Regions from separate parts of the Serratia sp. TSA_130.1 genome, predicted to be linked through region 2. Evidence: predicted binding sites of a transcription regulator. Region 2 holds the regulator's gene; each other region holds the start of a gene.
What was found. Region 2 encodes PurR, which represses purine synthesis genes. Its sites were predicted from a motif close to CANGCAAACGTTTGCNTG; they were not measured.
Positions count from the first base shown of each region.

Region 1: ACUTQY_RS23490 (NCS2 family permease) is a predicted target of PurR. The motif match lies at 1,970-1,987, and genes of this name have one in related genera.
Region 3: cybB (cytochrome b561) is a predicted target of PurR. The motif match lies at 1,332-1,349, and genes of this name have one in related genera.

Region 1 is NZ_JBQZFS010000010.1:8,913-12,010, forward strand. It holds gene ACUTQY_RS23485 (Na+/H+ antiporter) at 1-271, opposite strand, end outside; gene ACUTQY_RS23490 (NCS2 family permease) at 469-1,830, opposite strand; gene ACUTQY_RS23495 (VOC family protein) at 2,164-2,571, opposite strand; gene ACUTQY_RS23500 (glutathione S-transferase family protein) at 2,619-3,098, opposite strand, start outside.
Region 2 is NZ_JBQZFS010000004.1:268,630-271,727, reverse strand. It holds gene punR (DNA-binding transcriptional activator PunR) at 65-1,021, shown strand; gene purR (HTH-type transcriptional repressor PurR) at 1,009-2,034, opposite strand; gene cydH (cytochrome bd-I oxidase subunit CydH) at 2,357-2,446, shown strand; gene sodB (superoxide dismutase [Fe]) at 2,511-3,089, opposite strand.
Region 3 is NZ_JBQZFS010000002.1:1,180,880-1,183,977, reverse strand. It holds gene ACUTQY_RS12590 (hypothetical protein) at 1-680, opposite strand, end outside; gene cybB (cytochrome b561) at 734-1,258, opposite strand; gene ACUTQY_RS12580 (ABC transporter substrate-binding protein) at 1,528-3,098, opposite strand, start outside.

The sequences.
Region 1 (3,098 bases), on a different contig from region 2:
CCAGCGCCAGGCCGAGAATTTCACGCCCGTGATGCAGGAACTCGCGCGTCGGCGTTTTCCAGCCGTCGGCGAACAGCAACGGCGGGATGAACAGCACCAGGAACAGTTCGGGATCAAAATCGACGTGCAGCCCGAAATGCGGCCAGGCCAACAGGGCCCCGATGGCGATTTGCATCAGCGGCAGCGGCACCTGGAACGGCAACATGCGCGTCACCACCCCGGACAGGGAGACCACCAGGATCAAAATGAGGATTGTAAAAAAGATTTCCATGCTTTCCTTAGACTCTACGATTCAGACGACATCGGCTCAGGGCCTGCGTTGGTCCCGATAGTAGATCACTTTTTTTACAGCCGTTAAAGCTTGTTGTGCCTTTCAAAACGCGGTGCAGAGCAGAAGAAGACTTATCTTAAGAAGGGAATTGCCGTCACAGGCTCCCCCGCCCGATGGGCGAGGGAGACCCAAGAGGCTTAAATCGCCCAGCCGCCGGCGTAGAACGCCACCAGCGCCACGGCGATCAGCACGGTACCGATGTTCAGCTTGCGCCATTCGCCGGAGAAGATGCGGCCGATGACCAGCGAGCTGAAGCCCAGCATGATGCCGGTGACGATGTTGCAGGTCAGCACGATGAACACGGCGCACAGCAGGCCGGCCATCGCGTCGACGAAGTCGTTGAAGTCCAGCTTGGTGACGTTGCTCAGCATCAACAGGCCGACGTACATCAGCGCCGGCGCGGTGGCGTAGACCGGCACCAGATAGGCCAGCGGCGACAGGAACAGGATCAGCAGGAACAGAACGCCGACCACGGTGGCGGTCAGGCCGGTCTTGCCGCCCGCGGCGGTGCCGGCGGCGGACTCGATGTAGACCGCGGCGGGCGCGGCGCCCACCAGCCCGGAGAAGATGCTGCTCAGGGAGTCCGAGGTCAGCGCCTTGCCGCCGTTGATGATCTGGCCGTCTTTATCCAGCAGGTTGGCCTGCCCGGCTACCGCGCGGATGGTGCCGGTGGCGTCGAACACCGCGGTCATCACCAGCGCCAGCACGCTCGGCAACACCACCGGCTGCAATGCGCCCATGATATCCAGGCTGAAGATCAACGATTTACCGTCAGCGTCCGCCAGGCTCGGCATGGCGAACAGCCCCTGATATTTCACCGCCGGGTCGAAGATCAGGCCGATGATGGAAATGGCGATGATCACCAGCAGAATGCCGCCGGGCACGCGCAGTTTCTCCAGGCCGAAGATCACCGCCAGGCCGACCAGCGTCATGACGACCGGGAAAGAGGTGAACGCGCCGAGCGCCACCGGCAAGCCATCCAGCGGGTTCTTCACCACCAGGCCGACGCCGTTGGCGGCGATCAGCAGCAGGAACAGCCCGATGCCGATGCCGGTGCCGTGCGCCACGCCCATCGGCAGGTTGCGCAGGATCCAGGCGCGGATGCCGGTGACCGAGATGACGGTGAACAGCACGCCCATCAGGAACACCGCGCCCAGCGCCACCGGAATGCTGATATGTTGGCCGAGCACCAGGCTGAAAGCGGTAAAGGCGGTCAACGAGATCGCACAGCCGATGGCCATCGGCAGGTTAGCCCACAATCCCATCAGCAGCGAGCCCAGACCGGCCACCAGACAGGTGGAAACGAACACCGCCGCCGGCGGGAAGCCCGCTTTGCCCAGCATGCTCGGCACCACGATCACCGAGTACACCATCGCCAGGAAGGTGGTCAGCCCCGCCACCACCTCCTGACGCACGCTGCTGCCGCGCGCGGAAATTTTAAAATAGCCATCAAGCCCGCCGGTTGGTTTTGCGGCGTGGTTCGCTTGAGAGTTCGACATAGGTTACTTCCCCTGTGTTTCATGAATCGGCCCGTCGCAGCAGGCCTGTAATCTCGCCCGCGCCTGATCGCCACGTAATCGTTTACGTCACGTTCCGCTTCCTTGCCCTTCCGTCGCACCGCCAACGGCGATGCGCACCAAGGCAAACGTTTAACTCGCAGCGCGCGGTACGGGTGATTTATGGTGGTTTATTCAAGGCAAACGATTATCCTGCCTTCCCTAGCGTCTAATCAACTAAAGATCGCGGCAATTTATGCAGAAAGCGGCGGGAAGGGCTTCTGCGCGAAAAGACGGGGCGATCCGGCGCCCCTGCCAGCCTGTTTCACGGCGATCTTATTGCGCCTGCACCGCTGCGGGATCCATATACATCAATTCCCAGATATGGCCGTCCAGGTCCTGAAATCCGTGGCCGTACATCACGCCATAGTCCCGCGGCGGATGATAGGTATTGCCGCCGCCGGCGATCGCCTTGCGCACCAGTTCGTCCACCGCCGCCCGGCTGGGTTGCGACAGGCACACCAACACTTCGGTGGCCTGTTTGGCGTCGCCGATCGGGTTCGGGGTAAACATCCTGAATTTGTCGTGGGTCAGCAGCATCACGTAAATCGTGTCGCTGACCACCATGCAGGCGGCGGTATCGTCGGTAAATTGCGGGTTGAAGCTGAAGCCGAGCTGGGTGAAAAACGCCATTGAGGCGGGCAGATCGCGTACGGGCAGATTTACGAAGATTTGCGTAGCCATGGGCTACCTCCGATGAAGAATGACCCCATCGAGTATAGCCCATCCGCTTAACTCAGCAGGTCGTAAGGGCCGCCCTGTTCCAGCGCCCGCTGGTAAGCGGGCCGGGCGTGGATGCGCTGCAGGAAGCCGCGCAGTTTCGGGCAATTGTCCAACGCGCCGCGCGCCGCCATCGCCTCGAGCGGGAAGCTCATCTGTATGTCCGCCGCGCTGAAATCGTTGCCGACGAACCAGCTGCCCTTGTTCAGGTGCTGTTCGAGATACTCGCAGTGCGGCGCGATCTGTTTGTCGAGGTATTCGCGCTGTACGCCCTTGCCGATCGCGCCCGCCACCGGCCGCAGCAGCCAGGGGATCGGCGGCTGGCCGAGACGGCTGAACACCAGCTTCATCACCAACAGCGGCATCAGCGATCCCTCAGCGTAGTGCAACCAGTAGCGGTATTGCTGGCGCGCGTGGAAGTCCGTCGGCATAAACATGCCCTGTGCGTCGTAGGCTTCCTGCAAGTATTCGATAATGGCGCCGGATTCCGC
Region 2 (3,098 bases):
TGGATCTCTGCTTGTGAAACGGTAATATTTGCAAAGTGCTGTTAAAAAAATTGAAGGCAAAGCGATGTGGTCTGAATATTCTCTCGAGGTCGTTGATGCGGTGGCGCGCACCGGCAGTTTCAGCGCGGCGGCGCAGGAGCTGCACCGGGTGCCGTCGGCGGTAAGTTATACCGTGCGGCAGCTGGAGCAATGGCTGGCGGTGCCGCTGTTTGAGCGGCGTCACCGAGATGTGGAACTGACGCCGGCCGGCGCGCTGTTTATCAAGGATGCGCGAGCTGTTATCAAAAAAATGCTCGACACCCGCCGCCACTGTCAACAGGTGGCCAACGGCTGGCGCGGTCAGCTGAATATCGCGGTGGACATCATCGTCAAACCGCAGCGCAGCCGCCAGCTGGTGCTGGATTTCTACCGCCATTTCCCCGACGTCGAGTTGATGCTGCAACCCGAGGTGTTTAACGGCGTGTGGGATGCGTTGGTGGACGGCAGGGTGGACATGGCGATCGGCGCCACCCGCGCGGTGCCGGTCGGCGGCGGCTTCGCTTTCCGCGACATGGGGGATATGAACTGGCTGTGCGTAGTCAGCCCACAGCATCCGCTGGCGCAGCTGGCAGGGCCGTTGAATGACGATCGGTTGAGGCCGTACCCTGCGCTTTGTCTGGAAGACACCTCGCGCAATCTGCCCAAGCGCGTCACCTGGACGCTGGATAACCAGCGGCGGCTGGTGGTGCCGGACTGGACCTCGGCGCTCGACTGTTTGTGCGCCGGATTGTGCGTCGGCATGATGCCGGCGCATCTGGCGCTTCCGCGGGTGCAGCGCGGTGAGCTGAAGGCGTTGCAGTTGCAGCAGCCGTTTCCCGCCAGCCCCTGCTGCCTGACCTGGCAACAGGATAAACCGTCACCGGCGATGAGCTGGCTGCTGGCGTATTTGGGCGATGGCGAGACGCTGAATCAGGAGTGGCTGAGTGAGGCGGCACCGGAAGCCGTGCCGGCTTCCGGTAGGGAGGACGATCAGCGGCGGTAGTCGATGAACGGACCGTCGGCGACCGAACGGCGTTCGACCAGCTTCGGATGCACTTCGATCACCTGCGATTCTTCGCGCTTGCTGATGATGCGATCCAGCAGCATGGTGAAGGCCATTTCGCCCAGACGCTCTTTCGGCTGATGAATGGTGGTCAGCGCCGGGGTGAAGTAGCGGGCGTTGCGCACGTTGTCGTAGCCGATCACGGAAATATCTTGCGGCACCCGCAGCCCCAGTTCGTCGGCGGCGCAGATGGCGCCCATCGCCATGATGTCGCCGCCGCAGAATACCGCGGTCGGTCGCTGTTTCTGCGACAGAATTTGATGCATCGCCTTGTAACCGGACTCCGGCTCGAAGTCACCCTGGACTATCCACTCTTCGCGAATATCGATATGCGCTTCCTGCAGCGCCTTCATGAAGCCCTGATGCCGACCGCCGCCGGTGTTGCGCGACAGTTGGCCAGGGATAGCACCGATATCGCGGTGGCCGCGCTCGATCAGGTAACGCCCGGCCAGATAGCCGCCCTCGAACGCGTTATCGATGATGGTGTCGGTGAAGTCGCCGCGCGCGGCGCCCCAGTCCATTACCACCATCGGGATGTTGCGGTAGTCTTCCAGCATGCCCAGCAGCTGATCCGGGTATTCGGAACACATGACCAGCAGGCCGTCGACGCGCTTTTGCGCCAGCATCGCCAGGTAGGCGCGCTGTTTGTCCAGATTGTTGTGCGAGTTGCACAGGATCAGGGTATAGCCTTTGCTGTAGCAGCTGTTTTCCACCGCCTCGATCACTTCGGCAAAGTAGGGCGCTTCGCTCGAGGTGGCCAGCAGACCGATAGACTTGGTGTGATTGACTTTCAGGCTGCGCGCCACGGCGCTCGGCGAGTAGTGCAGCTCTTTGATGGCGGCCCACACGGCCGCTTTGGTCTCTTCGGCGACGAAACGAGTCTTATTGATGACGTGCGAAACGGTGGTGGTGGAAACGCCCGCGCGTTTGGCCACATCTTTAATCGTTGCCATGTAAGGAATGACTCCTGAACTCACATGTTTACAGCATGTAAGTGTGATGTTAATCGTTTGCCTACGTAGATCCTTCTCCAGAGAAGCGAAAACTGAGTTTTTAGTGTTGAAGTCGTCAGCGCTTAATCAGGAGGGGCATGAATGCCGGTACGCAGTTGTGAACTGCGAATTTTGTCGCATATTGAACAAAAGTGGAAGAGGTAATCGAGATTATAAACCGGGAAATGATAACAAGATTTTATCGGCGAACTGTGGGAAAATGATTTGACGTACTAATTGTGCGCCTTTTATCCTTAGGAAAGCCCATTTTAAAGGAGTTGTCATGGATACCGATCTGAAGATGTCGCTGTTCACCACCGTTTGCGCATTGGCGATGATCATCGCTTTCAGCTTTGTCGCCGCGTTGAACTGATTTCCCGCCAGTTTTAAAAAAGGCGCAGCCAAGCTGCGCCTCATCACTTAGGCAAGGCCTGCGCTTACGCCAGGTTTTCCGCTGCGAAGGTCCAATTGACCAACGCCCAGAAGTTTTCCAGGTATTTTGGACGCGCATTGCGGTAATCGATGTAATACGCGTGTTCCCACACGTCAACGGTCAGCAGCGGTTTGTCTTCACCGGTCAGCGGGGTGGCCGCGTTGGAGGTGTTGACGATCGCCAGCGCGCCGTCCGGTTTTTTCACCAGCCAGGTCCAGCCGGCGCCGAAGTTTTTCACGGCGGCATCGGTGAACTGCTCTTTGAACGCAGCGAAAGAGCCGAAGGATTTGACGATCGCCGCCGCCAGTTCGCCCTGCGGTTCACCGCCGCCCTGTGGTGACAGGCAGTGCCAGTAGAAGGTGTGGTTCCACACCTGCGCGGCGTTGTTGAACACGCCGCCGTTAGAGGTCTTGATGATCTCTTCGAGCGATTTGCCCTCGAACTCGCTGCCTTTCACCAGGTTGTTCAGGTTAACCACGTAGGTGTTGTGGTGCTTGCCGTAGTGGTATTCCAGGGTCTCGGCGGAGATGTGCGGCTCGAGCGCGTTTTTCTCATACGGTAATGCAGGTAATTCAAACGACATTGCTTCCTC
Region 3 (3,098 bases), on a different contig from region 2:
TGGCGAAGTTCGTAGCTCAGGGCGTTGACCGTCTCGATGCCGGAGGCCTCGACGCCGTCAGGAAGGGGAAGTGCGGTCTGCAGCGGTGCGGTCGTCGGCACGGCGTCTTTGCGGACGGCCCGGTATCTGATGCCGGGGATTTTCAGGCTGAGCGAATCGGGCGGCGTGACGTCTTGCCCCAGCAGCACGCGATCCAGCGCCCTGAGCAGGCGCCTGCGGCCGCGATGCCCGATCAGCAAGAGCTCTGAACCGACGAACAGCACCATGCCGATGCCGATGAGGCCGGCGATGATGGCGATAAAGAACAGGACAATGGTCAGCCAGGAATCTTCCCGGTCCATGATGAAAAAGGCGGCCGGGAAGCCACCGGCCAACGCGGCGCCCAGCACCAGCAGGGCGAAGTATTTCAGCTTGTATTTCAGCGTTCTGTCGGGTTCCAGCCGGCCTTTCGTGCCGTGCAGCAGCCAGTGCAGCCAGTAGCTGCCGTCACGCAGGCGGTGAGCGCCGATCTTCACCCGATCGCCGGCGGCGAGCCTGGCCAGCAGATTTTCGCTGTCGCTGAAGTCGTCACGGTAAAAAAAGAATGTCTGGCCGGAGGCGATGATCCTCACCAGGTTGTCGGGCGCCGTCTGCTGGCAGGCGCATTGTTCGACGGTCACATTAAAAAATTGGGTTTGCATATCATTCCCTGTCAGCGGGCGTGGCCCGAAAATTCTTCCCTGGCGCCGGCTGGTCAGCGCTTTTTCATCAGCGGCAGCATGCGCACCAGCGCATTGTCCTTGACGATATAGTGGTGGAACAGCGCGGCGGTGGCATGCAGGCCGATCAGCCAGTAGCCGAATGACGCCAGCGTTTTGTGCCAGCCGATAATCGTCCGCGCCTGCGGCCGATCGGCCACGTCGGCGAACGGCATCGGCAGGCCGAACAGAAACCACTCCTTGCCGCCCAGATAGCGCGAATACACCCCCAGCACCGGCAGCGTCAGCAGCAGCAGGTAAATCAGGGTGTGCGTCAGGTGCGCCAGGCCGGTTTGCCACTTCGGCGGTTTGGGCGCGATGGCGGGCGAGGGGCGGCGCCAGCGCAGGAACAGGCGGGCGATCATCAGCGCAAACACCGTTACGCCGCAGCTGAAGTGGGTGACAACCAGCACGTACCAGGGGGCGCTGCCCGGTTCGGCAAAGCCCCGCAGCTCGATGGTGACGCAGGTGATGACCAGCAGGATCGCCACCAGCCAGTGCAGGCGAATTTGCCACGGCATATAGGTGTTCTGCACCGGGTTACCTTTTGATGTTAAAGGGTCTGTGCGCCGATGGTAACGAAATGTTACATCGGAGGAAAGCGCGTGCGCGCAATTTAGGCAAAACGCCAGGCTCAACTCACTTATTAATCGATTGGTTTAGTGGGTTATGCGCCAGGCGGTAGAGGGGCATCGTAAGTTGTGAAGCTAATGGACGACAGTTTCAGAGGCTGGCAGCTTATTAAGTGATGAAGCGGGTTGCGCCGCAGCCCTCGCTGCGGCGCCTGGGATCAGTTCAATTTGGCCTTGGCGAAATCGCTGCCGTTCACGTCCACCACGTAGCCGCTCAGGTTGCTGCGGGTGGCGTAGAACACTTTGCCGGTGGCCAGCGGTAGCCACGGCGCCTGTTTGGCGAAGATCACCTGCGCCTGTTGGTACAGCTTGGCGCGCGCTTGCGGCTGGTTCTCCTGGATCGCCTGCTGGATCAGCCGGTCGTAATCCTTATCGCACCAGCGCGCCACGTTGGCGCCGCTCTGCACCCCGGCGCAGCCGAGCAGGGTGGCGAAGTTGTCCGGATCGCCGTTGTCCGATACCCAGCCGTACAGCGCGCTCTGCTGCTCGCCTTTGCGCAGCCCGGCCAGATACTGGCCCCACTCCCAGGTGACGATCTTGGCCTTCACGCCCACCTTCGCCCAGTCGCTCTGGATCATTTCGGCGATGCGCTTCGAGTTCGGGTTGTAAGGGCGTTGTACCGGCATCGACCAGATGTCGGTCTCAAAACCCTGCTCCAGCCCGGCCTGCTTCAGCAGCTCGCGCGCCTTCTGCGGATCGTAGGCGTATTCCGGCAGTTTGTCGTTGTAGCCCAGCATGCCCGGCGGCAGCAGCGAATTGGCCGGTGTGCCGCTGTCTTTGAACACCGCGGCGACGATCGCTTTCTTGTCTACCGCGTAGCTCAGCGCCTGACGCACCAGCAGGTTGTCGAACGGTTTTTTCTGGGTGTTGAACGCCAGATAGCCGACGTTCAGCCCGGTAATGTCGTGCAACTGCAGGTTGCCGTCGGCCTTGATGGCGGCGAACTGTTCCGGCAGCGGCGCGGGGATGATCTGGCATTCGTTGGTTTTCAGCTTGGCCAGCCGGGTCTGCGGATCCGGCGTGATGGAGAAGATGAGGTGCTTGCTGGCCACTTCGCCCTGCCAGTAGTGCGGGTTGGCGATGTAGCGGATCAGCGAATCCTGCTTGTACTGCTGCAGCGCAAACGGCCCGGTGCCGATCGGCCAGTTGTCGACGTATTCCGGCGTGCCCTTTTTCAGCATCGCGTCGGCGTACTCGGCGGACAGGATCGAGGCGAAATCCATCGCCCAGTCGGCGACGAACGCGGCGTTGGGCTGGCTCAGCGTGAAGCGCACGTGGTGTTCGTCCACCGCTTCCACCTTGGTGATCAGCTTATCCAGACCCATGTCGGTGAAGTATTCATAGTTGCCGCCGGAGACCTTGTGATACGGGTTGGCCGGATCCTTCTGCCGCATCACGGTGAACACCACGTCTTCGGCGTTGAAGTCGCGCGTTGGGGTGAAGTATTTGTTGCTGTTGAATTTTACCCCCTGGCGCAGGGTAAAGGTGTAGGTCTTGCCGTCCGGGCTGACGCTCCACTCGGTGGCCAGCGACGGGGCGGGCGTTTTATCGCTTTCGCGCAGCGTCACCAAGCGGTTGTACAGCACCTGCGAGGTGGCGATAAAGGTCGGCCCGGAGCTGGAGAGCTGCGGGTTGAACGATTCCGGCGAGGCAACGGTACAGTACACCAGCGCATCGGAAGCGGCCAGCGCGCCGCCCGCCGACAGCAGGCCGCAGCCAGCCAGCACCA